4 regions of the Mesorhizobium sp. M0119 genome follow, and region 3 is predicted to be linked to each of the others. Evidence: predicted binding sites of a transcription regulator. Region 3 holds the regulator's gene; each other region holds the start of a gene.
What was found. The regulator LexA, encoded in region 3, represses DNA repair genes until DNA is damaged. The targets are predictions, from matches to a motif close to TGTTCNNNNTGTGTTCNG.
Positions count from the first base shown of each region.

Region 1 (7,438 bases), on a different contig from region 3:
CTTCACCTTCAACGGCCAGCCGGCCGGCTATGTCCAGCGGCCGCCGGGGATCCGGCATCTGCGCAATGTGTTTGCGCTGCACGTGCTGAGCGATTCGATGGTGCCGCGCTACGAGCCCGGCGAGATGATCTATTGCGGCGGCCGCGAAGCGCTGCCCGGCGACCATGTGGTGATCGAGACGCTGCCCGAAGAGAACGAGCAAAACGGCAAGGCCTTCATCAAGAAGCTGGTCAAGCGCACCGCCGCCGAGTTGATCGTCGAACAGTACAACCCGCCGAAGACGCTGACCTTCAACCGCTACGCCATCAAGAACGTCTTCCGCGTCATCCCGCTCAAGGAATTGCTGGGGTATTGAGGCTTGTTGCCTTCTCCCCTTGCGGGAGAAGGGAAGAGCACCACGCCCGCCCCCTCAAGCCCGCCTCGACTGCTCCAGCTCTCGACCGTTGAGCAGGCGCGCCTCGGCGCGGGTCCGTTGCCGGTCGTCGATGAAGGCGGCCTGGATGGAGACCGCGGCGCCCGGCAGGCCGTCGGCCCGGCAGGCCTTGCAGATCAGGCGCCCCGAAAGTGCGGCCAGCGGTGTCTCCGGCATCACCCCATGCCGCTTGAGCTCGGCCGGCTTCCACCACCTGTTGCGTCCGCAGTCGATGCACTCGACGGCAATCGAGACAACATCGGCGATCGTCGCTTCCTTGCCTGCCAATGCCATGGCCATCCCCATCGTTGTTCCTGCTTTGTTCGCATCATTATCGGTTTTCCAAGCGGAGTCGAGTCGGTTCCGCTTACACCAACATGAAAGTTTCGCTTGTTCGATTATTTGAGTTATGCTTATATCTGGTGCGGACTGGAATCGGCGCGAGCAACAGAACCGCAGCCGGCCGGCAGCAAGGGAATGACGATGGACCCAGCCCAGTTCGCCCATGCCTGCGGCTATAGCGGCGACAGCCCGGCTATGCTTGCCGCTTTCGCGGCCATCCGCCAGCACGGCATCCGCAAGGCACGCCAGGGTCATCGCCAGCGCAAGGCGGCGATTGATCAGATGAAGCCGAGCCGCGCTCTGTTCCTGGCGGCGATCCGCCCGGCACAGTCAGCCGAGGAAGCACTCGATGACGCCGCCCGCTTCCTGTCGATGTTCCGCAACATGCCGCGCTGGCGGCAGGAAAGGCGCGCCGCAGACCTCGCCCGCGCCAGGCAACAACACCTCTTCGCCCGCTTCTTCCGCCGCTACGGTCATCGTCTCTGGGCGCTCGAGGCCGCCTGAAGACGCGCGCCTCCCTTGCAAGGCAAAACGGATATTGCGATCGCCAACACTGCGCCGTATGTCTCCGCGCGATGAGCGAGATCGAATTCCGTCGTGCCCAGGCGCCTGACCTGCCGGCGATCGTTGCAATGCTTGCCGACGATGTGCTCGGCGCAGACCGGGAAGACCCGTCCACGCCGCTTGCGCCATCCTATCTCGATGCTTTCAGCGCAATCGATGCCGATCCCAACCAGTTGCTGGCCGTCGCCGTCGACGCCGGGCAAGTGGTCGGAACGCTGCAGCTCAGCTTCCTTCCAGGCATTTCGAGGAAAGGCACCTGGCGCGGCCAGATCGAAGGCGTTCGCATCGCCCGGCAATGGCGGTCCCGCGGGGTCGGCAAGCTGATGATCGAATGGGCGATTGAAACGTGCCGTTCGCGCAATTGCAGCTTCGTCCAGCTCACCACGGACAAAGGTCGACGGGAGGCGCACGCTTTTTACGAGCGCCTCGGTTTCACCGCCAGTCATCTCGGCTACAAGATGGCGCTGTAGATCAGCATTTCATCGCATTCAGCGCCGACCGCTCATCTTCGCTACCCCACTCTGGATGGAGCATTGACAAGCCGACCTTTCGCCCTGCTCCATCCGCTCGATGATTTACGACCGAACCTGGCTTGAAAAAACCTTTCGCGCAAAGCCCCGGCAGAAGTTCCTGTTCTTCTGGGGCCATCAGCCGTCCAAGGACGGCCGCATAACCACGTCGTGCTTCAGCCAGTGGTGGCATGCGCCCTTTACCGTCGATGGTCTGAGCTATCCGACTGCCGAACACTGGATGATGGCCGAGAAGGCACGCCTGTTCGGTGATGCTCAGACGGCAACACAAATCCTCGAGGCGGCGAGCCCCAAGCAGGCAAAGCAACTTGGCCGCCAGGTGAGCGGCTTCGATGGCACCAAATGGGATGCCGACAAATATCGCATCGTCACCGAAGGGAGCTTTCAGAAGTTCCGCCAGAACGCGGCGCTGCGCGAATATCTGCTGTCGACGCATGACCGGGTGCTGGTCGAGGCGAGCCCCATCGACCGGGTGTGGGGCAACGGCCTTGCGGCGGATGACGAGAGGGCGGTGAACCCGCTGCTGTGGCGCGGCGAGAACCTGTTGGGATTCGCGCTGATGCAGGCCCGCGATCGGCTGCGCGGCTGAACATTGCCGCCCTCTCGTCATCTGCGGCAGCCTCCGCGCTGCTTGACAATCCGCCGGCAATGTTCTCTTTATGTTCTCATCACAACTCGAGACAATGCGGCGTTCGAACCGCCGCGGGCGAACGGGCCGGATGGAAGCCAACATCCTCCACGCGGATCTGGATGCCTTCTATGCCTCGGTCGAACAATTGCTCGACCCGGCCTTGCGCGGCAAGCCGATTGCCGTCGGCGGCGGGGTAGTGCTTGCCGCATCCTATGAAGCCAAGGCGTTCGGCGTGCGCGGCGGCATGCCGGGACGGCGAGCGCGGGAACTCTGCCCGCAACTCATTTTCGTCGGCGGCCATTTCAAGGACTATCAGCGGCTGGGCGATGCGGCCATCAAGGTGCTCGGCGATTTCACGCCGGTGGTCGAGCGGATTTCCATTGACGAGGCCTTTGCCGACGTCGCCGGCTGCACCCATCTGTTCGGCTCGCCGGCCGAGATCGCCAGCAAGATCCGCCGCCGCGTGCGGGCCGAGCTCGGCTTGCCGATCTCGGTCGGCGTAGCCCGCACCAAGCATCTGGCCAAGATCGCCTCACAGGTCGCAAAGCCCGACGGGCTGGTGGTGGTCGATCCGCGCCACGAGCTGGAGTTCCTGCACCACCTGCCGGTCGAGCTGATGTGGGGCGTCGGCCCGGTCACCAGGGAGCGGCTGGCCGGCATCGGCGTCAACACCATCGGCGAGCTGGCGAAGACCAACAGTGGCGCGCTGGAGCGCCTGCTCGGGCCGGCGGCCGGAGAAAAACTCAACGCGCTGGCGTGGAACCGCGATCCGCGCAAGCTCGAGACGCAGCGCCGCGCGCGATCGGCCGGCGCGCAATCGGCGCTTGGCCGAAAACCGGCCGACGAGGACGTCTTCGTACCCGCTTTGCTGCATCTGGCCGACAGGGTCGCCACGAGGTTGCGGGCGAAATCCCGGCCCGGCCGCACCGTCACGGTTCGCGTCCGCTTTGCCGATTTGCGATCGGTGACGCGCTCGATCACGCTCGACCAGCCGATATCGGCAACCGCCATGCTGGCCGAGATCGCCGAGGCGCTGGTGCGCAAGGTGCTTATCGATCATCCGCACGAAAAGACCATCTCGCTGCTGGCGATCGCCGTATCGCATCTGGAGCAGCATGCCGGCCTGCAACTGGAACTGCCGCTCGGGCTCGACGACGACCGCCGCCGCCCCGGCACCAGGAAGGGCGCGGCGCGCTGGACCGCCGACCGCGCCATCGACAAGATCCGCGACCGCTTCGGCTGGGAGGCGGTCGGCTACGCCTCGGTCGCGCTCGGACTACAGCGGTCGGTTCCCGATGCCTTTCGCGAACTGGCCGAAAAGGAGTTGTGAGCCGGCCTGGCCGGGGCGAAAGTCTGGCGATACTGATGTCGAAAAAGACTATCCGACAGAACCTAGGGGCGATACGGCCGGCCCGTTCAAGGCCGTGCCGTCGACGGCAAAATGCGAGCCGTGGCAGGGGCAGTCCCAGCAGCGTTCCAACGAGTTCCAATGGACATGGCAGCCGACATGGGTACATGAGGCCGAGCATTTGTAGAGCGTGCCGTCCTCATCGCGGAAAGCCGCCACTTTGGTAAGTCCCTCGCGGACGATAGCGCCCTCTCCCGGCCGCAGCTTGTCGGCGGAATCGATTTCACCAGGCGCGACATACTCGGCAAAACTCCTGATCGCTGTCGCATTCTCCGCCAGATAGTCGCCGATCGCGCGTGCCGTCCTGCGGGAGGGTTCGTAAAGTTCCCGCCAGGGGCTTTCCCCCTTCAGGATCAGGTCGGAAATCAGTTGGCCGGCAACAACCCCATGGGTGATGCCCTGACCGGAATCGCCTGTGACCACGAAGACATGCCGGTTGCCGGGATTGCGGCCGATGAAGCCGGCATAGTCGACGGTCTCCATTACCTGCCCGGACCATCGATTGGCTTCAGCGCCGATATCGGGCACCAACCTTTTGGTCCAGGCCGCCAGGGCCGCGAAGCGGTCGTCGGCATCGTCGGCCTGCCCTGTTTTATGGTCTTCACCACCGACGATCAGAAAGTCGGTTTTGCCTTCACCAGGCTGCAGGCGAACGTAGTGATAGGGATCCAGCGTGTCCCAATAGAGTGCATCCGGCAAAACGTTGCGCGCGATCTCGTACGCCATCGCGTAGGTCCGATACGGCGCTTGCTTGGTATGGAGCGCGACCCGATCGTTGATCGGCGAGTTGGTGGCAACAACGGCCGATCTGGCAGACACGGCAAAGCCCGAGACCGTGCTTACGCGCACGCCGCCGTCGGTCTCCTCGACCTTGTCGACGATGGTCTCAGCATAAAGCGCGCCGCCGCGCGCGCGAATGGCGGCAGCCAGCCCGCGGAGATATTTGAGCGGGTGAAATGTCGCCTGATTGGCGTAGCGAAGGACGGGCGCATCCGAAAATCCTGCAAGCGGCACGCCGACGATTTTCTCGACGTCGACTCCGATTTTCAGAGCGGCGTCCAGTTCGCGCTCGATGACGGATTCCTTTCTGCCTGACGCCGGAAACAGAAAGCCGTCGAGGCGGCGGAAATCACACGCGATACCCTCTGCGTCCTGGATCGATTGGATACGGTCGATAGCGGCCGACTGGCTTCGGTAGTAAATCCGCGCCAGTTCCTCGCCGCGCAATTTGATCAGTTCCGAAAAATAGTCGTCGCAGATCGATGACAGATGCGCGGTGGTGCGTGCCGTCATGCCGCTTCCGATCCGGCCGCGATCGAGCACTGCCACCCTTTGCCCGGCGCCGGCCAGTTCGTACGCCACCGACAGTCCGGCAATTCCAGACCCGACGACCACGACATCGACCTGTTCACTCCGCTCGAGCGGAACGGTATCAGGCGCGACTTCGGTTGCCGCCCAAAGCGATACAGTCCTTTCATCGCTGACATTCATTGGCGGAGCCCTTCATACCCGACATTCGGATAAACGGACGCCAAGATTCAAAGTTCCTCGACGCCTGAGTGCCTGCGTAAGCTTGACGTCACCGCCGGTCCGCCCCGACGCGTTGTGAGCCGGCCTGGCTGGGGCGGTGCGATGCACTTTGCGTCAGGAGGGATCGTTTCCTGCAAAAGCGACATTCGAGGCGGCCCTGGTCGTCAGGCCAAAAGCGTTGCGCTGCCCCAGGCGATCAGGGCGATGCCGGCCGCCCGGCCAACCCACGGGCCGGCAGGAAACACCGGTTCGACCATAACCCACGAAGGTCCGGAAATGACCCCAGAAGCGGGCGTTCCGGCAGCGATCCGAGCAGCAACGATTTGGCAGGACCGGAAATCGGCATGGAATGCTGCAATGATCATCATGTCCCGTCCAAGTTGTGGACACTTTCTTCTCAAAGGCGCACTCTTGGCATGCGAAACGCGAGCCAGAGTTTCGTCCAACGCTTCACATGCCTGACTTGCGTCGGTGATTGTCTGACCTATCCGGATACTTCCGAATGGGCAGACCTCACATTGTGTCGCCTATCCGTGATCAGGCTACGACCGAAGGCACGTTGCAGCCCGTTCCGGATCAACTGGGAGGTAAACAACATGCCTGATTTTCAGCGCAGAGAACTTCTTGTTCAAGGAAGCGCGGCTCTTGCCGCAATTGCTGCTCTCTATACCTCGCGTCGGGCTTACGCTTTTCCAACACGGCCGAGCGAGGAAGTTATTCCGTGGCTGGATCAGCCGACCAAAAATCCCGATCCGGTGGGTATCCAGAAGCAGCTTGTCTGGGAGGATTTGGACAGCTGGATAACGCCAAACGACAAGTTCTTCAGCATCTCGCATTTCAACCGACCAACGATCGACGAGAAGACATGGTCGATGGAGATCGGAGGCCTGGTCAAGAAGCCCTTGGAGTTAACGCTCGCCGACATCAAGGCGCGACCGCGGCAGGAGGTCGTCTTCACAGTGGAATGCTCGGGCAACCACGGATTTCCCTTTTTCACCGGCGGCATCGGCAATGCCCGTTGGGCAGGGACGCCGCTCGCCCCGATCCTCGAGGAAGCCGGTGTTCTGGAGAAGGGCATCGAGGTCGTCTTTTTCGGTACCGACACCGGCGAGATCCCGATACGCGACGTAAAAATGAAGCAGAACTTCGCTCGTAGCATGTCGCTCGCCGACGCGATGAACCCCGACAATCTCCTCTGCTATGAAATGAATGGAGCCGCCTTGCCGGCGGCCAATGGCTTCCCGGTACGGCTCATTGCTCCAGGCTGGTACGGGATCGCCAACGTCAAGTGGCTAAAACGCATCGAGGTTCGCGATACGCGGTTCATGAGCCTTCTGATGGCCCGTGACTATGTCACCATCCGGGAGGAGGATCACAACGGCGAGACCGTATGGGCCGAGACTTCGGTCGGGCGAGCGCTGATAAAGTCCGCGCCTGCGAAGGTTACCCGGAAAGACTCAGATTACCGCATCGTTGGAGCAGCCTGGGGGGCGCCGATCGAACGGGTCGAAGTGCAAATCGATCAAGGGCCTTGGGCACCAGCGACCATTGACCATAGTGAGGAGGCCGAGCACGCCTGGAAAATCTGGTCCCTGGCTTGGGCAAATCCTTCTCCTGGAGAACACACGGTGACCTCGCGCGCGGTCAGCACCACGGGACAAATTCAACCGGCGATGGACGATCCCTTGATTGCCAAGAAACACACATACTGGGAAAGCAATGGCCAGGTGACGCGCCGCGTGCGTATCGGCTAGAGCATTTTGAGCCAAATGGAAGCATTTGGCGTCCGCATAAATGCGGCAAAACAGATAGTTAGAGCGGGTTACCGGTTCCAGGAGAACCGGATCCGCTCTAAGAACTTGCTGGCATGTGGCAATTGCGTTTGGGTCACCCAGGAGGAGGCTGCCTGATCCGAAAGCTGGCACCGCTATTTATCGAGCATGACGGGTGTAGGCCGTAGATCCTCTTCGCGACGATACCGCTCCCGAAATCGGAAGCGGAGCCCTTCAGCTTGGTGATCG
Region 1 covers NZ_JAMYTU010000027.1:44,263-51,700, forward strand. The annotation lists gene NKJ40_RS22425 (XRE family transcriptional regulator) at 1-355, shown strand, start outside; gene NKJ40_RS22430 (hypothetical protein) at 410-706, opposite strand; gene NKJ40_RS22435 (hypothetical protein) at 896-1,258, shown strand; gene NKJ40_RS22440 (GNAT family N-acetyltransferase) at 1,330-1,788, shown strand; gene ybiA (riboflavin biosynthesis intermediates N-glycosidase) at 1,889-2,437, shown strand; gene dinB (DNA polymerase IV) at 2,568-3,809, shown strand; gene NKJ40_RS22455 (FAD-dependent oxidoreductase) at 3,858-5,378, opposite strand; gene NKJ40_RS22460 (hypothetical protein) at 5,582-5,785, opposite strand; gene NKJ40_RS22465 (sulfite oxidase) at 6,014-7,171, shown strand.
Region 1: a site for LexA is predicted at 2,498-2,515, ahead of dinB (DNA polymerase IV). Genes of this name have one in related genera too.

Region 2 (7,438 bases), on a different contig from region 3:
GTTCCGCTGGCTGGGCGAACGCTCACAGGACGACGGCGCCACCTGGCGTCTCGAAGTTGAGTTCCTGGCGCGCCGCGCCGCGAGCCCGTGATCCGCACGGTTTCCACTGGCTCCGCTTTGCTCTACCAATCCCGATATCCGGCATTGCCGGCGGGGGAGGGTCAGCATGCCGAGCTTCGACAGCCTGTTCAACGCCTTCGTCACCATACTTGTGACGATCGATCCGCCCGGCCTGGCGCCGCTCTTCCTCGCCGTGACCCGCGGCATGAACCGCGAGGAACGCAACCAGGTCTCCGTGCGCGCCTCGGTCATCGCCTTCCTGGTGGTGGCGTTGTTCGCAATCGCCGGCGCGTCGATCCTGTCAGTCTTCGGCATCACCCTGCCGGCCTTCCGCGTCGCCGGCGGCTTTCTGCTGTTCTTCATCGCCTTCGAAATGGTGTTCGAGCGCCGGCAGGACCGCAAGGAGAAGATCGGCGACGTCGCCATCACCAGGGATATGATCCACAACATCGCCGCCTTTCCGCTGGCGATCCCGCTTATTGCCGGTCCCGGCGCAATTTCGGCGACCGTCCTGCTCTCAAGCTCGTTTCAGGGTTTTGGCGCGCAGACAGCACTTGTCGGCATCATCGCCATCTGCCTTGTCATCACTTACCTGGTGTTCGTGCTGTCAGAGCGCATCGACCGTATCCTCGGCCAAACCGGCCGTTCGATCCTGACACGGCTGCTCGGCGTCATCCTGGCGGCGCTCGCCGTACAGTTCGTCGCCGACGGCATCAAGGCGCTGATGGCGACTTAGGAACTGCCCTACTTCGCTGTCGTTTCAATGACTTCGAAGTCGTGGGTAATCTCGGCGGTCTTGGCCATCATTGCCGAGGCCGAGCAGTATTTCTCGATCGAAAGCCCGATCGCCCGCTTCACCTTGTCGTGTGACAGCGCCCGGCCCTTGACGACAAAATGCATGTGGATGCGGGTGAACACCTTGGGATCGGCTTCTGCACGGTCGGCATCGAGTTCGACCACACAATCGTCAACCGCCTCGCGCCCCTTTTCGAGGATATGGACCACGTCATAGGCCGAGCAGCCGCCGGTACCGATCAGCACCAGTTCCATTGGGCTCGGCCCCGGCGTCTTGCCCTCCGGCCCGAACGCAGTGCCTAGCACCAGCTTGTGCCCACTGGCGGACTCGCCAACGAAGGTGCGCTCCTCGACCCATTTGACCCTTGCTTTCACTTGATACGTCCTTTCACCGCTCAAACGCATAACGTCCCGAAAATCCAAGACAGATTTCGGGACGCCATTTCGTGGCCAAGGTGCTGGCGCTTTTCGCCGCAAGGGCAGTCCGCCCCGAGAAATCAGAACGGGATTTCGTCGTCCAGCTCGCGCGACGAACCACCGCCGCCGCCCTTGTTGGCGCCACCGCGATTGAAACTTTCGCCCGGGCCGGACTGGCCGAAATCGGAACCGCGGCTCGCACCACCACCGGCATAGTTGCCGACCTGGCCGCCGCCCTCGCCCCGCGCATCGAGCATCTGCAGCTCGCCGCGGAATTTCTGCAACACGACCTCGGTCGTATAGCGGTCATTGCCGGTCTGGTCCTGCCATTTGCGCGTCTGCAGCTGGCCCTCGACATAGACCTTCATGCCCTTCTTCAGATACTGCTCGGCCACCTTGGCGATCTGGTCGTTGAAGATCACGACATTGTGCCACTCGGTCTTTTCCTTGCGCTCTCCGGATGTCTTGTCGCGCCAGCTTTCCGACGTCGCGATGCGAATGTTGACAACCGGGTCACCCGAATTCAGGCGGCGGATTTCAGGGTCCGCCCCGAGGTTGCCCACCAGAATGACCTTGTTGACGCTACCCGCCATGATACTTCTCCGCGCTCATCCGAAACCAGATTTCTGTCGCTGCACCTTACAGGCTACGGATAATCCCTGCCTGCCGTCGCTGCCTTTTCCCACAACGTTTTTGTTCTCTTTTCGTTCTACAGTACAGGCCCTGCACTGTCAATAGTTGTCAGTAAGAAGTAGTGTCTTGACGTCGAATTTCCACAGACCATGGGATCGAGGCGAACGCATGAAGATGGTTGCGCAAGACGATCAGCCGCAAGAAGAATGGCGGGCGGGAGTAAAGACCCGAATGCATGTCTCGGCCCGCAACGGCGCAACTCAACTTTGCATATTCGAACAATGGGTCGAACCAGCGGTTGGCGCCCCGACACATTGGCACCCGGTCGAGGAAGTGCTTACCGTCATCGCCGGCAGGGCCGAGATGTGGATCGACGAAGAGCATGTCGTCTTGACCGCCGGACAGTCGCTTGTTGTTGCCGCGCACAGGCAACATGGCTTCCGAAACGTCGGCTCCCAATATGCTTCATATCCATGCCGTGCTCGCGTCACCAGTTTTCGAGGCGACGTTCAACGGATCCCCCGACATGGTGAGACGCTGGCTTCCAGCGAGTTTGTAAAACCTCGCCTGTCTTTAAAAACACGGCTTGCCAAACCGATAAGTATTGACTTATGCTTTCGGCATGATCGAAGCAGAGATTTTTCGGGCACTGGCCGATCCAACGCGTCGCGCCGTCTATGAGCGGCTCGCCGACGGCGAGATGACGGTGTCTGAACTGCGCACTGGCATGCCGGTATCGCAGCCGGCGGTATCGCAACATCTCGCAGTGCTGCGCGGCGCCGGCCTCGTGGTCGAGCGCCGGGCCGGCCGCAACGCCTATTACCGCGCCGATCCGAAGGGGCTTGCGCCGCTGCTCGGCTGGATCGAACGCTACCGCGCGTTCTGGCCAGAGCGCATCGAAAGGCTCAAGACGGTTTTGAAGGACATGGACCAATGACCAGCCGAGGCAAAGAACGCGCGGAAATGGCGGCAGACAAGATCGAGTTCGAGTGCGAGCTGCCCGAGCCGCCGGAAAAGGTGTGGCGGGCGCTGACGGTGCCGGACCTGCTCGCGGCCTGGATGATGCCGAACGACATCAAGCCCGAAATCGGCAACCGCTTTGCCTTTAAAGCGCCGAATGCGCCGATCGAGTGCGAAATCCTCGACGCGGATCCCGGACGGCTGCTGCGCTATTCCTGGCGGGAGCGGGCGGCGCCCGGCGATACGCAAGTGCCGCCCGGCAACCCCCTGGACAGCCCAAAGAACGACAACCCAGTGGACAGCATCGTCACCTTTACGCTTGACCGCACCGTTTCCGGCGGCACGCATCTGCGCATCGTCCATGATGGTTTTGCTCGGGCAGCGATGCCGGAGATCGCGATGGTAGGTGCCGGTTGCCGGCTTTCGTTTGAAGCACGCGCTCCCAAGCATAAGCAGATCGCCGCAAACGCGCCGCGCCTCTTCCTGCGCGCGGCCTGAACGACAACAGTCAATGGAGACAAACGATGAGCGGCCTTGCCAATTTGGTGCCGATGGTGATCGAGCAGTCGAGCCGCGGTGAACGCGCCTTCGACATATTTTCGCGGCTGCTGCGCGAGCGCATCGTCTTCATCAACGGGCCGATCGATGACGGCACCTCGGCGCTGGTCTGCGCCCAGCTTCTGTCGCTGGAATCCGACAATCCCGACAAGGAGGTCTCGCTCTACATCAACTCGCCGGGCGGCGTGGTGACCAGCGGTTTCGCCATCTACGATACGATGCAGTATATCAGTTGCCCGGTCTCCACCGTTTGTATGGGTTTCGCCGCCTCGATGGCCTCGTTTCTTTTGATGGCCGGCACGCCAGGGCGGCGTATCGCGCTACCCAACACCAGCATCGTGCTGCATCAGCCTCTCGGCGGTTTCCAGGGCCAAGCCTCCGACATCCAGCGCCATGCCGAGGGCATCCTTCGCACCAAGCGGCGCATGACCGATCTTTACGCCCATCATTGCGGCCGCACCTACGAAGAAGTGGAACGCACGCTCGACCGCGACTTTTTCATGACTGCGCAGGAGGCCAAGGATTGGGGCCTCGTCGACCATGTTTTCGACACTCGCAAGCAGGCCGCGTGAAGCACCTTCGAACGGAACTGAGCGATATGAGGGCCGGCAACTCTCAGCGCCGCCGGTCTGGCTTCGGCGCTATCGCCGCACTATAGTCAGGTGATGACCGCCATTCGTTCATCCAGCCTATGCCTTGCCATTGCCGCCATTGTGGGCACGAACATGCTGGTGGGCATGGCACTTGCCCAAGATAATTCGACGTCTTCGCAAAAGGGCGCCCTGCCCGGTGTGACGAGTGACTATCGCATCGCCGAGCCAACTCCGCAGCCCGAGCCCGACGACGCGGTTCCAAGCAGCGGCAACGGTACGTTCAAGATCGGCGATACCGATGTTCGGATTTCCGGCAGCATCACCATCGATGTCGCTACCGGCGGGATCAGGCCCTCCAGCCGCTAAGTTCGCCTGGTGTGAACCACAAATATTGCGCTTCAAACGAACAGCCCCGCCATTGCTTTTGCAACTGACGGGGCTTCTTGGATCTAAAATCCAAATTGCCGGGAGTGTACTGCCGGCTTTTTATTTCGGATGCTTCGCGGCGTTCAGCCGACGATCCGACTAGCAGTCTCTGATTGTTGTGGGGATCGGCAGATCAACGTTGGCAGGTAGCGCTAAACGCCTGACCTGGCTACTTATACCTGCCGCGGCTCCAGCGACACGTGGAGCCTCAAGGAACTATCCGGTGGAGTCATGCCTCTGCTCTCCTTCTGTTCGTTGCGACTGTCGTCGTCGAAGCGCTCATCGCATAACCCGCAGCGTCTCGCAGGCTAGCCCCAGGCCGCGAGGCCATCGAAAGACGGCCAGCTTCGTTGACGTTTGGAGTCTGCCCCCGTGACGCATGGACGTCAACCTTGAATAGCCGATTACCGAAAAATGTGATCGCGAGACGCTTTGTGAAGCCGGCCGCACGGGCAGCTTTTGTCAGGAGCGTGTTCGGCCTTTGTTCTTTCCGCTTGCCCGTTCGCGCGAAAGACGGTTAAACGCTTTGGTCGAGAGTTGTGGCGTCTCTCGAAAAGGCGGCGAAATTTACCTACATAGGGGGTGGTCGGGAAAACCCGCCCATCCCATGAATTCCAGATTCTGAGGCGGCGACCGGCGATGGCCGACCATAAATATCTCTCCATTCGCGGGGCACGCGAACACAATCTGAAGAATGTCGATCTCGATCTGCCGCGTGACAGCCTGATCGTCATGACCGGCCTGTCGGGGTCGGGCAAGTCGTCGCTTGCCTTCGACACCATCTACGCCGAGGGCCAGCGCCGCTATGTCGAGAGCCTTTCGGCCTATGCACGGCAATTCCTCGAAATGATGCAGAAGCCGGACGTCGACCAGATCGACGGCCTGTCGCCAGCCATCTCCATCGAGCAGAAGACCACCTCGAAAAACCCACGTTCGACGGTCGGCACCGTCACCGAGATCTACGACTATATGCGGCTTTTGTTCGCCCGCGTCGGGGTACCCTATTCACCGGCCACCGGCCTGCCGATCGAGAGCCAGACGGTTTCGCAGATGGTCGACCGGGTGCTTGCAGTCGAGGAAGGCACCCGGTTGTTCATTCTGGCGCCGATGGTTCGCGGCCGCAAAGGCGAGTACCGCAAGGAATTGCTGGAGCTGCAGAAGAAGGGCTTTCAGCGCGTCAAGGTCGATGGCGTCTTCTACGAGATCGCCGACGTGCCGGCGCTGGACAAGAAGTACAAGCATGACATCGACGTTGTCGTCGACCGCATCGTCGTGCGCGGCGATCTGGCGACGCGGCTCGCCGATTCCATCGAGACCGCGCTGAAGCTGGCCGACGGACTGGCGGTAGCGGAATTTGCCGACAAGCCGCTCGACGCCAGCCAGACCGGCGAGGATTCGGTCAACAAGTCGAAGAACGAGACGCATGAACGCATGCTGTTCTCGGAAAAGTTCGCCTGCCCGGTGTCCGGTTTCACCATTCCCGAGATCGAGCCCAGGCTGTTCTCCTTCAACAATCCGTTCGGCGCCTGCCCAACCTGCGACGGGCTCGGCAGCCAGCGCGCCATCGATGCCAGCCTGGTCGTGCCCGACGAGAATGTTTCGCTGCGCGCTGGCGCCGTAAGCCCGTGGGCGAAGTCGACCTCGCCCTATTATGCGCAGACGCTGGAAGCGCTGGGCGTTGCCTATGGCTTCAAGCTCGGCGACAAGTTCAAGGATTTGAGCGAGGAGGCAAGGCAAGCCGTGCTGCACGGCACCGGCGAGCGCGAAATCACCTTCCACTACGATGACGGCCTGCGCTCCTACAAGACGACGAAAACCTTCGAGGGCGTCATCCCCAATCTCGAGCGCCGCTGGAAGGAAACCGAATCCGCCTGGATGCGCGAGGAGATCGAGCGCTTCATGTCGGCCACGCCCTGCCCGGCCTGCCGCGGCTATCGGCTGAAGCCCGAGGCGCTCGCGGTCAAGATCGCCGGCAAGCACATTGGCGAGGTCACCGAGCTGTCGATCCGCAAGGCCGACCAGTGGTTCACCGACCTGCCTGCTTCGCTCAATGACAAGCAGAACGAGATCGCGGTGCGCGTGCTCAAGGAAATCCGCGAGCGGCTGCGCTTCCTCAACGATGTCGGGCTCGACTACCTGACGCTGTCGCGCAACTCCGGCACGCTGTCGGGCGGCGAGAGCCAGCGCATCCGGCTTGCCTCGCAGATCGGCTCCGGCCTGACCGGCGTGCTTTACGTGCTGGACGAGCCGTCGATCGGTCTGCACCAGCGGGACAATGCCCGCCTGCTCGACACGCTGAAGCATCTGCGCGACATCGGCAACACAGTGATCGTCGTCGAGCATGACGAGGACGCCATCCTGCATGCCGACTACGTTGTCGATATCGGCCCGGCAGCCGGCATCCATGGCGGCCACATCATCGCCCAGGGCACGCCGCACCAGATCATGGCGACGCCCGCTTCGATCACCGGAAAATACCTGTCGGGCGAACTCGAAGTGGCGACGCCGGCCGTGCGGCGCGAGGCCAAGAAGAACCGCCGGCTGAAGGTCGTCGGCGCGCGCGGCAACAATCTGAAGAACGTCACCGCCGAAATCCCGCTCGGCACGTTTACCGCCGTCACCGGCGTGTCCGGCGGCGGCAAGTCGACCTTCCTGATCGAGACCCTGTTCAAGGCGGCGTCACGCCGCATCATGGGCTCGCGTGAACATCCGGCCGATCACGACCGCATCGAGGGGTTGGAATTCCTCGACAAGGTCATCGACATCGACCAGTCGCCGATCGGGCGCACCCCGCGCTCCAACCCTGCCACCTATACCGGCGCCTTCACGCCGATCCGGGACTGGTTCGCCGGCCTGCCGGAGGCCAAGGCGCGCGGCTACCAGCCGGGCCGCTTTTCGTTCAACGTCAAGGGCGGCCGCTGCGAGGCCTGCCAGGGCGACGGCGTCATCAAGATCGAGATGCACTTCCTGCCCGACGTCTACGTCACCTGCGACGT
Region 2 covers NZ_JAMYTU010000011.1:99,996-107,433, reverse strand. The annotation lists gene NKJ40_RS13445 (hypothetical protein) at 1-91, shown strand, start outside; gene NKJ40_RS13440 (MarC family protein) at 167-796, shown strand; gene NKJ40_RS13435 (OsmC family protein) at 805-1,230, opposite strand; gene NKJ40_RS13430 (single-stranded DNA-binding protein) at 1,353-1,865, opposite strand; gene NKJ40_RS13425 (hypothetical protein) at 2,014-2,364, opposite strand; gene NKJ40_RS13420 (cupin domain-containing protein) at 2,251-2,586, shown strand; gene NKJ40_RS13415 (ArsR/SmtB family transcription factor) at 2,528-2,842, shown strand; gene NKJ40_RS13410 (SRPBCC family protein) at 2,839-3,363, shown strand; gene NKJ40_RS13405 (ATP-dependent Clp protease proteolytic subunit) at 3,390-3,995, shown strand; gene NKJ40_RS13400 (hypothetical protein) at 4,089-4,382, shown strand; gene uvrA (excinuclease ABC subunit UvrA) at 5,082-7,438, shown strand, end outside.
Region 2: a site for LexA is predicted at 4,914-4,931, ahead of uvrA (excinuclease ABC subunit UvrA). Genes of this name have one in related genera too.

Region 3 (7,438 bases):
GACACCTGGCGAGGTACTTTTGCCGGTGAGCGCGGCGCGCAAAGGTTGGGCCACGGCGCCGAGTTTATGGCCGCCGGCCTGCGCATAGTCGCGGATCGCAGCTTCCGCGGAGGCGGCAGACCAGGCCGAAACCGTGGCTAGTGCCGCATGAGCGCCCCGCAGGATCGCGCGCGCCTCACCGCTGAGCAGCGCCGCCGCCTTCTCGTCGACCGGCAGCGGCCGCTCGACGAACAGGAATGCAGCCCCTTCAACAAGTTCGACCAGCGTCTTGGCGCGCTCCTTCAGGCCGGGCAAAGCGGCAAGCAGTTGCGCCTTGCGTCTGTCGTCGAGGCGCGCGGCGATTGCCGGGCCGCCTTCTAGATAGGGCAGAGTGGCGATGAAGATGTCGAGCAGCGCTGCCTCGTTCATGCGGCGCATGTGCACGCCGTTGAGCGCTTCGAGCTTGGCGAAGTCGAAACGGGCGGCGCCCTTGTTGACGTCGCCAATGTCGAACCATGCGATCATGTCGGCGATCGACATGATCTCATCGTCGCCATGGCTCCAGCCAAGCCTCGCCAGATAGTTAAGCAGCGCCTCCGGCAGGTAGCCCATGGCGCGATAGGCCTCGACGCCAAGCGCACCGTGCCGCTTCGACAGCTTGGCGCCGTCGGCACCGTGGATCAACGGGATATGCGACATCGACGGCACCTCCCAGCCCATGGCCTGGTAGATTACGGTCTGGCGTGCGGCGTTGGTCAAATGATCGTCGCCGCGGATGATGTGGGTGATGCCCATGTCGTGATCGTCGACGACGACGGCATGCATGTAGGTTGGATTGCCGTCCGAGCGCAGAATAATGAAATCGTCGAGATCCTTGTTGGGAAAGCGCACGTCGCCCTGGACGCGGTCATGCACCACCGTCTCGCCGTCTGTCGGCGCCTTGATGCGGATCGCCCCCTTGGCGCCGGCCGGCGCCTCCGAGGGGTCGCGGTCGCGCCATCGTCCGTCATAGCGAGGAGGCAGCCCCATGGCCCGTGCGCTCTCGCGCATTGCTTCCAGCTCGGCAGGCGTCGCATAACAATAATAGGCCTTGCCCATGCGAACGAGCTCCTCGGCCACCTCGCGATGGCGCGGCGCACGCTCGAACTGCGACACCGGCTCGCCGTCCCATGCCAGGCCAAGCCAGGAAAGCCCGTCGAGAATGGCCGCGGTTGCCGCATCGGTGGAGCGCTCGCGGTCGGTGTCCTCGATGCGCAGCAGCATCGTGCCGCCTGTGTGCTTGGCATACAGCCAGTTGAACAGCGCCGTGCGCGCGCCGCCAATGTGCAGATAGCCGGTGGGCGAGGGGGCAAAACGGGTGACGACCTTATCGGGCATGGAACTCTCAGGCGGGCGAAGGAAGTGGGTTTGCGGACTTTCGCGCGTTGCGCGTTCATGTAGCATAGGAGGTCGAGGGCGCAAGGGGCAGACCCGATGGCTGTGCGAGGCCGTGGTGCGGGCGAGGGCGAGGACGCTGGTAGCGGCGTCAGCGAACGCTTGCTGTTTGCCGCTCCCCTGCCTGTCCTGCCGACACCGGCATTGCTGCCCGCTCCGCGCTTCGATGCTCCGTCGCTGCCGGCCAGCGACCCAGCAACGGTTTCCGTGCCCGCGGGCGAGCCCATCGTGCGCCTACGCCGGCGTTTCCGCCTTCCGTCACCGTCCCGTATCCGCAACAGCGTAACCTCGGCGGCCGGCCTGGAACTCGACCGCGGCGTCGCCTTCCTGCTGGTGCCGGTGTTCCTCGCATGCGGGGTGGTCGTGTATTTCGCGATGGCGGCCGAGCTGGCCTTCCCACAGCCGATCGCTATCGTCGCCTTGGCAGCCCTTTGTGCCGTCGTCTCGCGGTCATGGCCCAGGACGCGCCTGTGCTTCATGGTGGCGTTGCTCTGCGCGCTTGGCGTGCTTGCCGCCAAGTTCGAGACCTGGCGTGTCGGGACGCATATGCTCGGTTCCGAAATCTCGACGCGGCTGACGGGTCGCGTCGTATCGTACGAGCCCATGGCGAGCGGCCGCATCAGGCTGACGATCGATGTGATCTCAACCGCCAGGCCGACACTGCGCTACATGCCGGAACGGGTCCGCGTTTCGGCGATGAAAATACCGGCTGAGCTGACCGCCGGTTCCGAGATCTCCGGCTATGTGCGGCTGCTGCCGCCGACCGGGCCGGTGCGGCCCGACAGCTATGATTTCTCCTTCGACAGCTATTTCGCCGGTATCGGCGGCAGCGGCTTTTTTCTCGGCAATCCGAAAGTCGTGTCGTCGGGCAGCATCCCGCTTGCCGCGCGGCTTTCTTCGGCGATCGAAGACGCGCGCGAATCCATCGCCGACCATATCCGCAGCCGCATTGGCGGCGCCGAGGGCGAGATTGCTGCTGCGCTGATCGTCGGCGTGCGCGCCGGCATTCCCGAGGAGATCAACGAAGCGATGCGGCGTACAGGCATCTACCACATCATCTCCATCTCGGGGCTGCATATGGCGTTGGTCGCCGGCACCATCATGGCGCTGCTACGCGGCGCCTTTGCGCTGTTTCCCGATTTCTCATCGCGACGGCCGGTCAAGAAATATGCCGCGGCCGCCGCGCTTTTTTCGATTGCGGCCTACCTCGTCTTTTCCGGCATTGTGGTAGCGGCCGAACGCAGCTTCATCATGCTGGCGGTGATGCTTATCGCCGTGCTGTTCGACCGGGCCGCGCTCACCATGCGCAACCTGGCGATCTCGGCCATCGCGGTCATTCTGGTGTCGCCGCACGAGGTGGTCGGTCCGAGCTTCCAGATGTCCTTCGCCGCGACGGCGGCCCTTGTCGGCGCCTATGCAGGCTGGTCCGATTACCTCGCCGGCAGGGCCACCACCCCGCCGCCCCGGCGGTCGCCGCTACGCTTTGCCACTCGAAAGGTCCTGCTGGGCATGGGCGGCCTGGCGATGACCTCGATCATTGCAGGGAGCGCCACGGCGCTTTTCGCCATATGGCATTTCCAGCGCGTGGCGCCGCTCAGCCTGTTCGCCAATCTGGCCATCATGCCCATCGTCTCACTGGTCGTCATGCCCTTCGCCGTCCTCAGTGCGCTGGCGATGCCGTTCGGCGCGGATGGGCCTTTCCTCTACGTGATGGGCAAGGGGCTGACGGCGATGATCGCCCTGTCCGGGTGGATCTCCGAGCGCTCGCCGATCGATGCGGTCGGGCTGATTTCGCTGAGATCCGTCCTTCTGGTGACGATCGCCCTCGTCATTGCCAGCATGGCGACGACCTGGTTGCGGCTCGCGGCACTTCCTTTTGCGCTCGCCGGCTTGCTAACGACAACGCAGACGCGTGTACCCGACGTATTGATCTCGGAGGACGCACGGCTGGTCGCGCTGCCGATCGGCAGCGGTGAACTTGCGGTCAACCGGGCACGCCCGAATGAGTTCACCATCGACAACTGGAAACGCGCGCTCACATCAGAGGCTATCGTCGCGCCGGAAACACCTGGAAAGAACGATCCGCAATTCGACATTGCCGATCCGGCCGACCTACCGCCGGGCATGCCGTTCATTTGCACGGACGGCCTCTGCCTTGCCAGGCATCCATCCGGCGCGATCATCGCGCAAGCCAAGGACCGCGATACTGCACGGCCAGCCTGCGCCTTTGCCAGCTTGATCGTCATCGACGACGCCACCGCCCATAATCCCTGCTACTATGACCGGCTGGTCCTCGTCGTCACCAAACGGCAACTAGCGCGCGCGGGAAGTGCGGCCGTCTATTTCGATCCACAAGCGGCAACACGCGCCGAAATCCGTTTCGCCGTCGAAAAATCATACCGGCCCTGGCACATGCAGCGGAGATTTTCACGCGCGGCGCGGGGCCTGCCGCCATACCGCAGGACCGACAAGCCAAAAGCCGGCGCCAAGGGCGGAGCTCAGTAGCGGCGGATCAGTCCGACGAGCTTGCCTTGCACCTTGACCCTGTCTGGTCCGAAGATGCGCGTCTCGTAGGCCGGATTGGCGGCTTCCAGGGCGATCGAAGCGCCCTTGCGGCGGAACCGCTTCAGCGTCGCTTCTTCCTCGTCGACCAGTGCCACCACGATCTCACCGGGGCTCGCCGTATCGGCATTGCGGATGATCACCGTGTCGCCGTCGAAAATGCCCGCCTCGATCATCGAATCGCCTTTGACCTCGAGCGCATAATGCTCGCCGCCCATGATCATATCCGGCGGCACCGAAATCGAATGCGTCTGGTGCTGGATGGCGTCGATCGGCACACCAGCGGCGATGCGGCCCATCACCGGAATCGAAACGGCGGCGACGACATCGTCGTCATTGCCGGCTGCAGGGACGCGCGATGATGTCGGCTTGCCCTGCCGAGGGGCGCCTTGCCCAAGACTGCCCTGGATGACACTCGGCGAGAACTTGCGTGCCGCATTGAGGCCGGGGGCGATCGAGTCAGGCAGGCGCAGCACCTCCAGCGCACGGGCCCGGTTGGGCAAACGGCGAATGAAGCCGCGCTCCTCCAGCGCTGTAATCAGCCGGTGGATTCCGGATTTGGAAGCCAGGTCGAGCGCTTCCTTCATCTCGTCGAAGGAAGGCGGGATACCGCTTTCCTTCAACCTTTCGTGGATGAACATAAGCAGTTCGTGTTGTTTGCGTGTCAGCATAGCGACCCCCAACAGAATCAGAAAAACAAACCCAGAACAAACACTATCTGTTCCAGTTGTGTTCCGCAACTGTTTAAAGTTTAATGAATGCGTTAAGGCTCGGGAAACAAACCACGCCCTTACCGGAATGCCGCATTTTCACCCGCCGCGAGCCTCATCGCCTTGATTCTGCTGTCGTTTGCGCCCTTCTGGCTTCCTAGAATGCGCCACTGGCATCCGCCGTCGGTCGGCAAAGGGCACGGAAGTGAACCCGTATCGACTGTGTGGTTTGGTCAAAGCACCGTGAACGAAACGAACTCAAAACGCCAACCTCGGGTTAACTCCTGGTTTCCACCGCCTGGTCAGGCTGCCTCTCGCTGGTGGAGCCTTGCTGCGCGCTATCCGGTAATGGAAGAACAGTCGATGCGTGTCCGGCGTTGCGTCGAATCTTTGGGGAAGCAGGCAAATCATGACAGGAATTCCCGATCTCGCGGCCATAAAGGCGATGGATGCCGCAGATCCGCTGCGCGCGATGCGTGACCGCTTTGTGTTGCCGCAAGGAGTGATCTATCTCGACGGCAATTCGCTAGGGGCTCCTTCGCGTGCCGCTTTCGATGAATTGCGCAAGGCCGCGACCGAAGAATGGTCGCATGATCTCATCCGCGCATGGAACACGGCCGGCTGGTTCAACATGCCGCTTGAACTTGGCGACCAGCTCGGGCGCCTGATCGGTGCCGCGACCGGCCAGACGGTGGTCTGCGACACGACGTCGGTCAACATCTACAAGCTGCTGCACGCCGCCATGGCCATGCGGCCGCAGCGGCGGGTCATCGTCGCCGAGGGCGATAGTTTTCCGGCAGACCTTTACATGGCTGAAGGTGTGGTTTCGACGCGAAAAGATACGCTGCTGCGCCTCTCGGGGGTCGACGCGCCGACCATCGAAGAGCTGATCGACGAACGCACTGCCGTGGTGCTGGTGAACCACGTCAACTACAAGTCGGGCGAACTGCGCGACATGCCGGGGCTGACGCGCAGGGCCCAGGAGGCCGGGGCGATGATCGTCTGGGATCTCTGCCACACCGCCGGTGCGATGCCAGTCGAGCTCGACAAGGCAAACGCCGATTTTGCCGTTGGCTGCACCTACAAATATCTGAATGGCGGACCGGGTGCACCTGCCTTCATCTATGCGGCTGAGCGGCATCTTGCCGACATCCAGCAGCCGCTCACCGGCTGGTGGGGCCATGCACGGCCCTTCGCCTTCGAGCCAGGCTATGCGGCCGGCACCGGCATCCGCCGGTTTCTGTGTGGCACCCAGCCGATCCTGTCGATGCGGACGCTGAAAGGCGCGCTCGACATCTGGAACGATGTCGACATGACGGCGGTGCGCAAGAAGAGCATCGCGCTGGCCGATCTGTTCATCGAGCTTGTTGATGCAAGGTGCGGCGCTTACGGGCTCACGCTCGAAAGCACGCGCGACGGGGAAAAACGCGGCAGCCAGATTTCATTCATGCACGAGCATGGCTACCAGATCATGCGCGCGCTGATTGAACGTGGCGTGATCGGCGATTTTCGCGCGCCATCCACCATGCGCTTCGGCTTCACCCCGCTCTATGTCGGCTATGCCGATGTCTGGCAGGCCGTCGAAGTGCTTGAGGACATCCTGCGCACCGGTGCGTGGAAGGATGCGCGCTTCGCCATCAAGGCGGCTGTCACTTGAGATTGATGCGAGAGCTGGAATCGTGAGGCTGGCGACGACGCGCCGCGCGATGCTTACGGCTACGTTGCAAGGCCATATTGCCAAGGGAGGGCGCAGGGTGTTCGAACGTCACATTGCCGATTGGGACAACGCCTATGCCAACGGCGCCAACATAGCCGGCAGCGATCGCTGGCCGGCGGCCTGGATCGAGCCCGCGCGGGTTTTCCGCAACGTGCTTTCGACGCAAGGCAGGGCGCAGCTCGACATGGCCTATGGCGATAACCCACGCAACCGGCTCGATCTTTTCCTGCCGGCCATCAAGCCCAAGGGACTCGTGGTGTTCGTTCATGGCGGCTATTGGATGGCTTTCGACAAGAGTTTCTGGTCGCATCTTGCCGCTGGCGCTGTTGATCGTGGCTATGCGGTTGCGATGCCGTCCTACACGCTCTGTCCGCAGATACGCATTGGCGGCATCGTCAAGGAAGTCGGCGCGGCGATCGGCAAGGCGGCGGCGATGGTCGCAGGGCCGCTGATGCTGACCGGACACTCGGCCGGCGGCCATCTTGTTAGCCGGATGGTTACGGCGACGACGCCGCTGGCGCCCGAAGTGGTCCGGCGCGTTCGTCATGTGGTGTCGATCTCGGGGGTGCACGATTTGCGCCCGATCATGCGCACCGGCATGAACGAGACGATCGCGATCGATGAGGCCGAGGCGCAGGCCGAAAGCCCGGTGCTGCTGCGCCCGATGGACAAGGCCCGCCTGACCTGCTGGGCCGGCGGCGGCGAGCGCGCCGAATTCCTGCGCCAGAGCGCGTTGCTGGCCAATATCTGGATCGGTCTGGGTGCCGCGACCAGCTCGGTGGTCGAGCCTGACCGGCATCATTTCAACATCATCGACGGTTTGGCCGATCCAGACCATCCGCTGACCCGGACCTTGATCTGGGAGTGAGGCAGGTTCAGCGTAGCATCAGCACGCCGCAGGGGGAGCCCGCCGCCGCGGCAGGCGCGAACGGCGCGCGGACGATCAGCCCGTTGGCATCGGCCAGCATTTTCAGCATCGAGGAGTCCTGGATGCCGAACGGCGTCGCCACGAGCGTACCGGCGTCGTCTGTGACAA
Region 3 covers NZ_JAMYTU010000009.1:155,027-162,464, reverse strand. The annotation lists gene gltX (glutamate--tRNA ligase) at 1-1,356, opposite strand, end outside; gene NKJ40_RS11935 (ComEC/Rec2 family competence protein) at 1,453-3,918, shown strand; gene lexA (transcriptional repressor LexA) at 3,912-4,646, opposite strand; gene kynU (kynureninase) at 5,095-6,342, shown strand; gene NKJ40_RS11920 (hormone-sensitive lipase) at 6,440-7,270, shown strand; gene NKJ40_RS11915 (molybdopterin molybdotransferase MoeA) at 7,278-7,438, opposite strand, start outside.

Region 4 (7,438 bases), on a different contig from region 3:
CCAGGCGAAAAAATGCCGAGGAAATACAGTGCTGCGGCGCCGACGACGACAGCCGGCAGCACAGCGCCGTCACCGGCAAAGCTACAAGCAGTGCGGGCGGTGAAAAACACGGTCAGGCAGAAGAGCAGCGCCGGCCACAGCACTTGAGCGACATTCTCGGCAAGGGCCGCGCTGCCGGTCAGGGCCGATACGGCCATGATGATGGCTGCGATCGGCGCATCGACCAGCCGCGACCAGTGCATGACGAAACCGCCTTCCAGGCCCATCCGGTACTGGTGCAGATCGAACCAGCTTTGGCCGGCCAGCATGTCGCGAACTTCGACGAGGCGCAGCAGATTGTCGTTGTCGCCGCCGGCATTGGTCAATTCCGGGAAGCCGGCAAAGGCATTGACGGCAAGTGCCAGCAACGTGGCAAGCAGCGCCAGCGCGATATCGGACCTCCAACTGGAGGCGCCATCGTCGGCTGTGCTCATATCAGGACCTTTGGAAGGAATACGGGGCGGTTTAAACCTAGCCTTAACAGCTTCAATAAATAGTAAAGCCGCCCGAGCGAGGCCGGCGTTTGAGCGGTCAGGGGCCTCACAGGGCATCCGGAGACGAAAATGCCACAAGAAGTGCGCCATGAGCCGAGCATCGCCGTGCTGCTGCCTTGCTACAATGAGGAGCTGACGATCGGCGAAGTGGTGCGGCGTTTTCGTGAAACGCTGCCTTCCGCCGCGATCTATGTTTACGACAACAATTCGCGCGACCTGACGGCGCTCCGAGCCCGCGCCGCCGGCGCTATCGTGGTGCGCGAGCCGCGCCAGGGCAAAGGCAATGTCGTGCGCCGCATGTTCGCCGACATCGAGGCCGACATCTACCTGATGGCCGACGGCGACGGCACCTATGCGCCGGAGGACGCGCCGCAACTGATCAACACGCTGCTGACCGAGCGCTCCGACATGGTGGTGGGCACGAGGCGCGGGGTCGCCGACGATGCCGGCAGGACAGGCCACGCCTTCGGCAACCGCATCTTCAACAGCCTCTACAAGCGGCTGTTCGGCTCGGACTTTACCGATATCTTCTCCGGCTACCGCGCCTTCACCAGGCGCTTCGTCAAGAGTTTTCCCGCCGTTTCCGGCGGTTTCGAGATCGAGACCGAAATGTCGGTGCACGCCTCGCAGCTCAAATTGCCGGTCAGCGAGATCGGGCTCGACTATGGCCGCCGGCCGGAAGGCTCCTCGTCGAAGCTGTCGACCTTTCGCGACGGCGCGAAGATCCTGTGGATGTTCGCCATGCTGATGAAAGAGACGCAGCCGCTGCGTTTCTTCGGCGCTTTTTCGGTGTTCTTCCTGGCATCAAGCCTGTTTCTGATGGCGCCGGTGCTGATCGAGTTCGCCGAAACCGGGCTTGTGCCGCGCATGCCGACCTGGGTGCTGTCGGTCGGGCTGCTGCTGCTGTCGATGCTGGCGGCAGTGACCGGGGTAATCCTCGATTCGGTGTCGCGCGGCCGGGCCGAGCAGAAGCGCATCTTCTATCTGTCGATGCCTTCCGGCCGCGTCGAACGCGAACGCGCAAGTGCGCTCGCGACTTTGAAGGCCGGACCGCGCAAGACCCCGCGGGCGGCTTAGAGCCTAAATGGGACGCCTTGCCCGCTTCATTGTCGCCGGCGGCATCGGCTTCGTCGCCGACGCGGCGGCGCTTTGGCTGGTGCTGACGATAGCGCCGGTCGGACCTTTCGTGGCCCGCATCATTTCGATCGGTTTTGCCCTGTCCGTCACCTGGCTGATCAACCGCCATCTGACCTTCTCGCCTTCCAGCCGCGGCGTCGCGCAAGAGGGCGCACGCTACGGCGGCGTCGGCATTGCCACCAGCGTCGTCAATTATCTCGTCTATTGCGCCATGCTGTTCGCGCTGCCGATGATGTCGCCGCTCATTGCCCTTGCGGTCGCCTCGCTGATTGCCATGGCGCTGTCCTTCCTCGGCTATTCCAAGCTGGTCTTCGATCGCTGAAGGCACATCGCATTGGGGTCTGCGCCAAGCGAAGCGCAGCCTCATCATGACCTTGGCCGATTGGCAGAAGCCGCCGATTTCCTTATATCGCTGTCGTCGATGCATCGGCCCGAAAAATCGGAATCGATTTTCGGGCAGTGCGATGCATGGATTCAAAAGTGTTTGGAGCGTATGTGCGTCCAGGTGGACGCACGTCGCTCCAAGTGCGCCGGAGAGCACCCATGCCCCTGAAAGTCGCCGTCCAGATGGACCACATCTCCACCGTGTCGATTGTCGGCGACACGTCGTTTGCGCTGTCGCTGGAAGCGCAGCGGCGCGGGCACCAGCTGTTCCACTACACGCCCGACCGGCTGTCGCTGCGCGACGGCAAGGTGTTTGCCCGCATCGAGGCGATGCAGGTCCGCGACGAGAAGGGCAATCATTATTCGCTGGGCGAAGAAGTCCGCACCGACCTATCGGAGATGGACGTCATCCTTTTGCGTCAGGATCCGCCCTTCGATATGAACTACATCACCACCACGCATATCCTCGAGCGCATCCATCCGAAGACGCTGGTGATCAACGACCCGGCCTGGGTGCGCAACAGCCCGGAAAAGATCTTCGTCACCGAATTTCCCGACCTGATGCCGGACACGCTGATCACCAAGGACCCGCTCGAGGTCGCCGCCTTTCGCAAGGAGTTCGGCGATATCATCGTCAAGCCGCTCTACGGCAATGGCGGAGCCGGCATCTTCCACCTGCACGAGGCCGACCGCAACCTCGCCTCGCTGCTCGAAATGTTCGGTCAGATGTTCCGCGAACCGTTCATCGTGCAGCGCTACCTCAAGGAGGTGCGGGCCGGCGACAAGCGCATCATCCTGATCGACGGCGAGCCGGTCGGCGCCATCAACCGCGTGCCGGCCGAGCATGATTCGCGCTCGAACATGCATGTCGGCGGCCGCGCCGAAAAGACCGAGCTGACGGAGCGCGAACGCGAGATCTGCGCCCGCATCGGCCCCTCGCTGAAGGAGCGCGGCTTCATCCTTGTCGGCATCGACGTCATCGGCGACTACATGACCGAGATCAACGTGACCTCACCGACCGGCATACGCGAAGTGCAGCGTTTTGGGGGCGCCGACATCGCCAGCCTGTTCTGGGATGCGGTGGAGGACAAGCGGAGAAAATAGATCCCGTTGCCTACGCTGGTTTGGCGTATTGCTCGGCGCTCATGACTTCGATGCATACAAAGCGTTCATTGCCTTCCACCCAGGCGTCGTGGCCGGGCGGAATTGTGTAGGACGTGCCTTGCTCGAAAGTTTTCTGCGTCCCGTCATTCATTCTGACGGTGATGGCTCCGGATACGACGTAGCCGACATGCGACACCTGACAGCTGTCCGTCTTGACGACCGGCTTCACACACTCGGACCATTTCCATCCCGGTTCCATATTGAGCCGCCCGAGAGTAAACCCGGGGAGCCGCACCACTTCGACGCGTGTCTTATCGGGCGCTCGAACTTCATCCGGTGTGTTGTGAGACTTGGAAGCAAACTTCGTGACGTTCATTGCACTATCAGCCATGTCAACCTCCCTGTATTCGACGCGGAGCCTGACGTTGCGATCGCCGGAACCGCTATCGGGTTTATACCTCATTTGGCGCTCGATTATAAGCGATTGCTAAAATACATGCGCCCGCTCCTTTCGTGCGGAGCTGCTTGTTTGGCGCGCACCCTTCGCGGCGAGCCCGGCCCTCGCTGCGGTCGCCTGCATTGTCAGGCCGAGGTCATTGCTTTCACGAACACCCGTTCCCCAAATGTTCTTGCCTTCGCCGGAAATCTGTGGTTGTCTCCGGTGACGCCGTTCGCGGCATGATCGCAAAGGCTTGGGGCAAAGCCTGCATCCGGGGTGAAGACATGGTGGCGCGGGTTCGCACGGTTGCTTTCCAGGGCATCGAGGCCGTGCCGGTCGACGTGCAGGTGATGATCGCGCCGGGCAAGGTCAACATGCACATCGTCGGCCTGGCCGACAAGGCTGTAGCCGAAAGCCGCGAGCGGGTGCAGGCAGCACTTCATGCATCCGGCCTGTCGATGCCGTCGAAGAAGGTCACCGTCAACCTGGCGCCCGCCGACCTGCCCAAGGAAGGCAGCCATTACGATCTGCCGATCGCCCTCGGGTTGATGGCGGCGCTGGGCGCCATTCCGGGCGACATGCTGGCCGGCTATGTCGTGCTTGGCGAATTATCGCTCGACGGCACCATTGCCGCGGTGGCCGGCGCTCTGCCGGCGGCGATCGGCGCCAATGCCGAAGGCAAGGGCCTGATCTGCCCGTTCGCCTGCGGGCCGGAAGCGGCGTGGGCCGGCAAGGATTTCGACATATTGGCGCCGCGCAGCCTGATTGCCATCGCCAATCATTTTCGCGGCACGCAGGTTCTGTCACGGCCGGAAGCCGGCATCCATGCTTCGGCGCGCGACCTGCCCGACCTTGCCGACATCAAGGGCCAGGAGACCGCCAAGCGGGCGCTGGAGGTGGCGGCAGCCGGCGGCCACAATCTTCTGATGGTCGGTCCGCCGGGATCGGGAAAGTCGATGCTGGCGCAGCGGCTGCCGTCGATCCTGCCGCCGCTTGCGCCCAGGGAATTGCTCGAAGTCTCGATGATCGCGTCGGTGGCCGGCGAGCTCGGCGAAGGAAAACTGACAGACCGGCGGCCGTTTCGCGCGCCGCACCATTCTGCCTCGATGGCGGCGATGGTCGGCGGCGGGTTGCGCGTGCGGCCGGGCGAGGCCTCGCTTGCCCATCACGGCGTGCTGTTCCTCGACGAATTTCCCGAATTCTCGCCGCAGGCGCTCGATGCGCTGCGCCAGCCGCTGGAGACCGGCGACTGCATGATCGCGCGCGCCAACCACCGCGTCACCTATCCGGCACGCATTCAGCTGGTCGCGGCGATGAACCCGTGCCGTTGCGGCATGGCCGGCGAGCCGGGCTATCGCTGCCTGCGCGGCGACCGCTGCCGCACCGACTACCAGGCGCGCATTTCCGGCCCGCTGCTCGATCGCATCGATCTCAGGATCGAGGTGCCGGCGGTCTCGGCCAGCGATTTGATCCGGCCGGACCGGGCGGAGAAGAGTGCAGCCGTGGCACTTCGCGTAGCACGGGCGCGGACGATCCAGCGTGAGCGTTTCGAACGGCTCGGCGCGACCTCCGCCACCACCAACGCGCATTGCTCGCCCTCCGTCATCGAGGAGATCGCCATGCCCGATGCCGCCGGCCTGTCGCTGCTCAGGGATGCCAGCGAAAAGCTCGGCTTTTCCGCACGAGCCTATCACCGCGTCTTGAAGGTGGCGCGGACGCTGGCCGATCTCGAGGCCAGCGAGACGGTCGGCCGCATCCATCTGGCCGAAGCGATTTCCTACCGCATGAGCTCGGAGCGGATGGCGCAGGCGGCGTAGGAGCGTCCCGTCCTGTGGCCGAACACGATGAAGAGTTCTGGTCAATTCCCGATGCGGATTCCGATCTCTTTCGCTTCAAAGTCAACTAGTAAACTATTCGTTTCAAAATATCGTATGCCAATGATGTTGTGGCCGATAGTTGGAGAGAATTCCAACTCGGATCCGTATGACGTGTCGAATTTCCACTCCCCTAGCATCGCGATTTTTACCGCCACTCTAGTACCGATATCCATGGATCCACTTGAATCTTTTGGCGGGTTATCCGCTATTACGATTGTCGAATTTCCCGTGTCGTAAAGTGTCGGCCGGCAGGTTGTTTTTTCTTTCAATAGTATACATGAACCTATGGTTGGGAAATTATAGCGATCGCTAGCGGTTTTCCATTTATCCATATTGAACCCGCTTTTCACGCTGTCCGATATCCCAATGTGAAGTGCCTTAACTGCCGGGCAATTCGCCTCCTCGTTCGTGCAAGCTCTCCAATCGGTTCCTATCGGAGAAAGATAATACCCCTTTCGCAAGCCATTTCTGGGACTCACAGCATCCATTGGGGATTTCAGCATTTGATTTGGTCCACCGCCTCCAATAGGGGAAATGCCAAAAATCCCTTTTGGCCAGAGCCGGCCACCGACAATTTCACCTGTGCTGCGTCTGACCTCCTTATAGCGAACAAGGAAGGGGATGGATGCCTCGGTGGAGACGGAAGAGCCTCGGGAACCGAAAGTCACCCGGGCCAACGCAACATTTCCGTACTCATCGTAGGTTCCGTAATTCATGACGGCTTTTTGGGTGGTAACGGTTATCCCATCTAGTTCCAAATCCTTCGTAATTTTTATTCCTTCGACAGAACACAGCCTCTTTGGAAGCACAGAAGCACAGTCGATCGTCATGCCACTGGACCCGGTATCCAGTAATAGCGGTTGATTTACTTTTCGGTTACCGAGGGAAAGCACCTTAACATACAACATCCGGATATTGGGTGGATTTCCCGGGTACTCCAATTTTATCAGAGGAACAGCTAACGGCACCTCTTCTGCAGCCTGGGTCGGCAGCGAATTGAATAGCAATGCTTCCCAAATGACTATTATCGATACAAAGAATTTTCTGACGTTTTGTTCAGACCTGTTGTTGCTCATTTGGCCCCTGAGAAATTCGTCGCACGTTGTCGTGGCAGTATCCAGTCACGCTCACCCACCCTACAGTACATTGTACAAATATTTAATGCCTGAGGATCAGCAACCGTTCATAGCCAGACTGTCATAGGGTTTTATCCCGCCCGCTCTGCTTCGCCTTCAATTCCAGCCGCCGCGCGTGCAGCACCGGCTCGGTGTAGCCGTTGGGCTGGACGCGGCCTTTGAAGACGAGGTCACAGGCGGCGAGGAAGGCGATGGAGTTGTCGAAATCCGGCGCCATCGGCCGGTAGAACGGATCGCCTTGGTTCTGGCGGTCGACGATCGCCGCCATGCGCTTCATCGTCTCAATCACCTGCTCGGGCGTGCAGACGCCGTGGTGCAGCCAGTTGGCGATGTGCTGCGAGGAGATGCGCAGCGTGGCGCGGTCCTCCATCAGGCCGACATCGTGGATGTCGGGCACCTTGGAGCAGCCGACGCCCTGGTCGATCCAGCGCACGACGTAGCCCAGAATGCCCTGCGCGTTGTTGTCGAGTTCCTTCTGGATGTCTTCAGGCGACCAGTTCGGCCGCCTTGCTACCGGCACCGACAGGATATCGTCGAGCCTGGCCTTGGGCCGGCTTTTCAGCGCCTGCTGCACGGCGTGGACGTCGACCTTGTGGTAGTGCGTGGCGTGCAGGGTTGCCGCCGTCGGCGACGGCACCCAGGCGGTGTTGGCGCCGGCCTTGGGGTGCGCGATTTTCTCGTTGAGCATTGCCGCCATCAGGTCGGGCATCGCCCACATGCCCTTGCCGATCTGAGCATGGCCGGCCAATCCGCATTCCAGGCCGATGTCGACGTTCCAGGCTTCGTAGGCGGCAATCCAGGCGGCCTGCTTCATGTCGCCCTTGCGGA
Region 4 covers NZ_JAMYTU010000031.1:4,077-11,514, reverse strand. The annotation lists gene NKJ40_RS23620 (GtrA family protein) at 1-473, opposite strand, end outside; gene NKJ40_RS23615 (glycosyltransferase) at 603-1,610, shown strand; gene NKJ40_RS23610 (GtrA family protein) at 1,618-1,992, shown strand; gene gshB (glutathione synthase) at 2,214-3,158, shown strand; gene NKJ40_RS23600 (cupin domain-containing protein) at 3,169-3,549, opposite strand; gene NKJ40_RS23595 (YifB family Mg chelatase-like AAA ATPase) at 3,882-5,414, shown strand; gene NKJ40_RS23590 (hypothetical protein) at 5,456-6,550, opposite strand; gene NKJ40_RS23585 (malate synthase G) at 6,672-7,438, opposite strand, start outside.
Region 4: a site for LexA is predicted at 3,772-3,789, ahead of NKJ40_RS23595 (YifB family Mg chelatase-like AAA ATPase). Genes of this name have one in related genera too.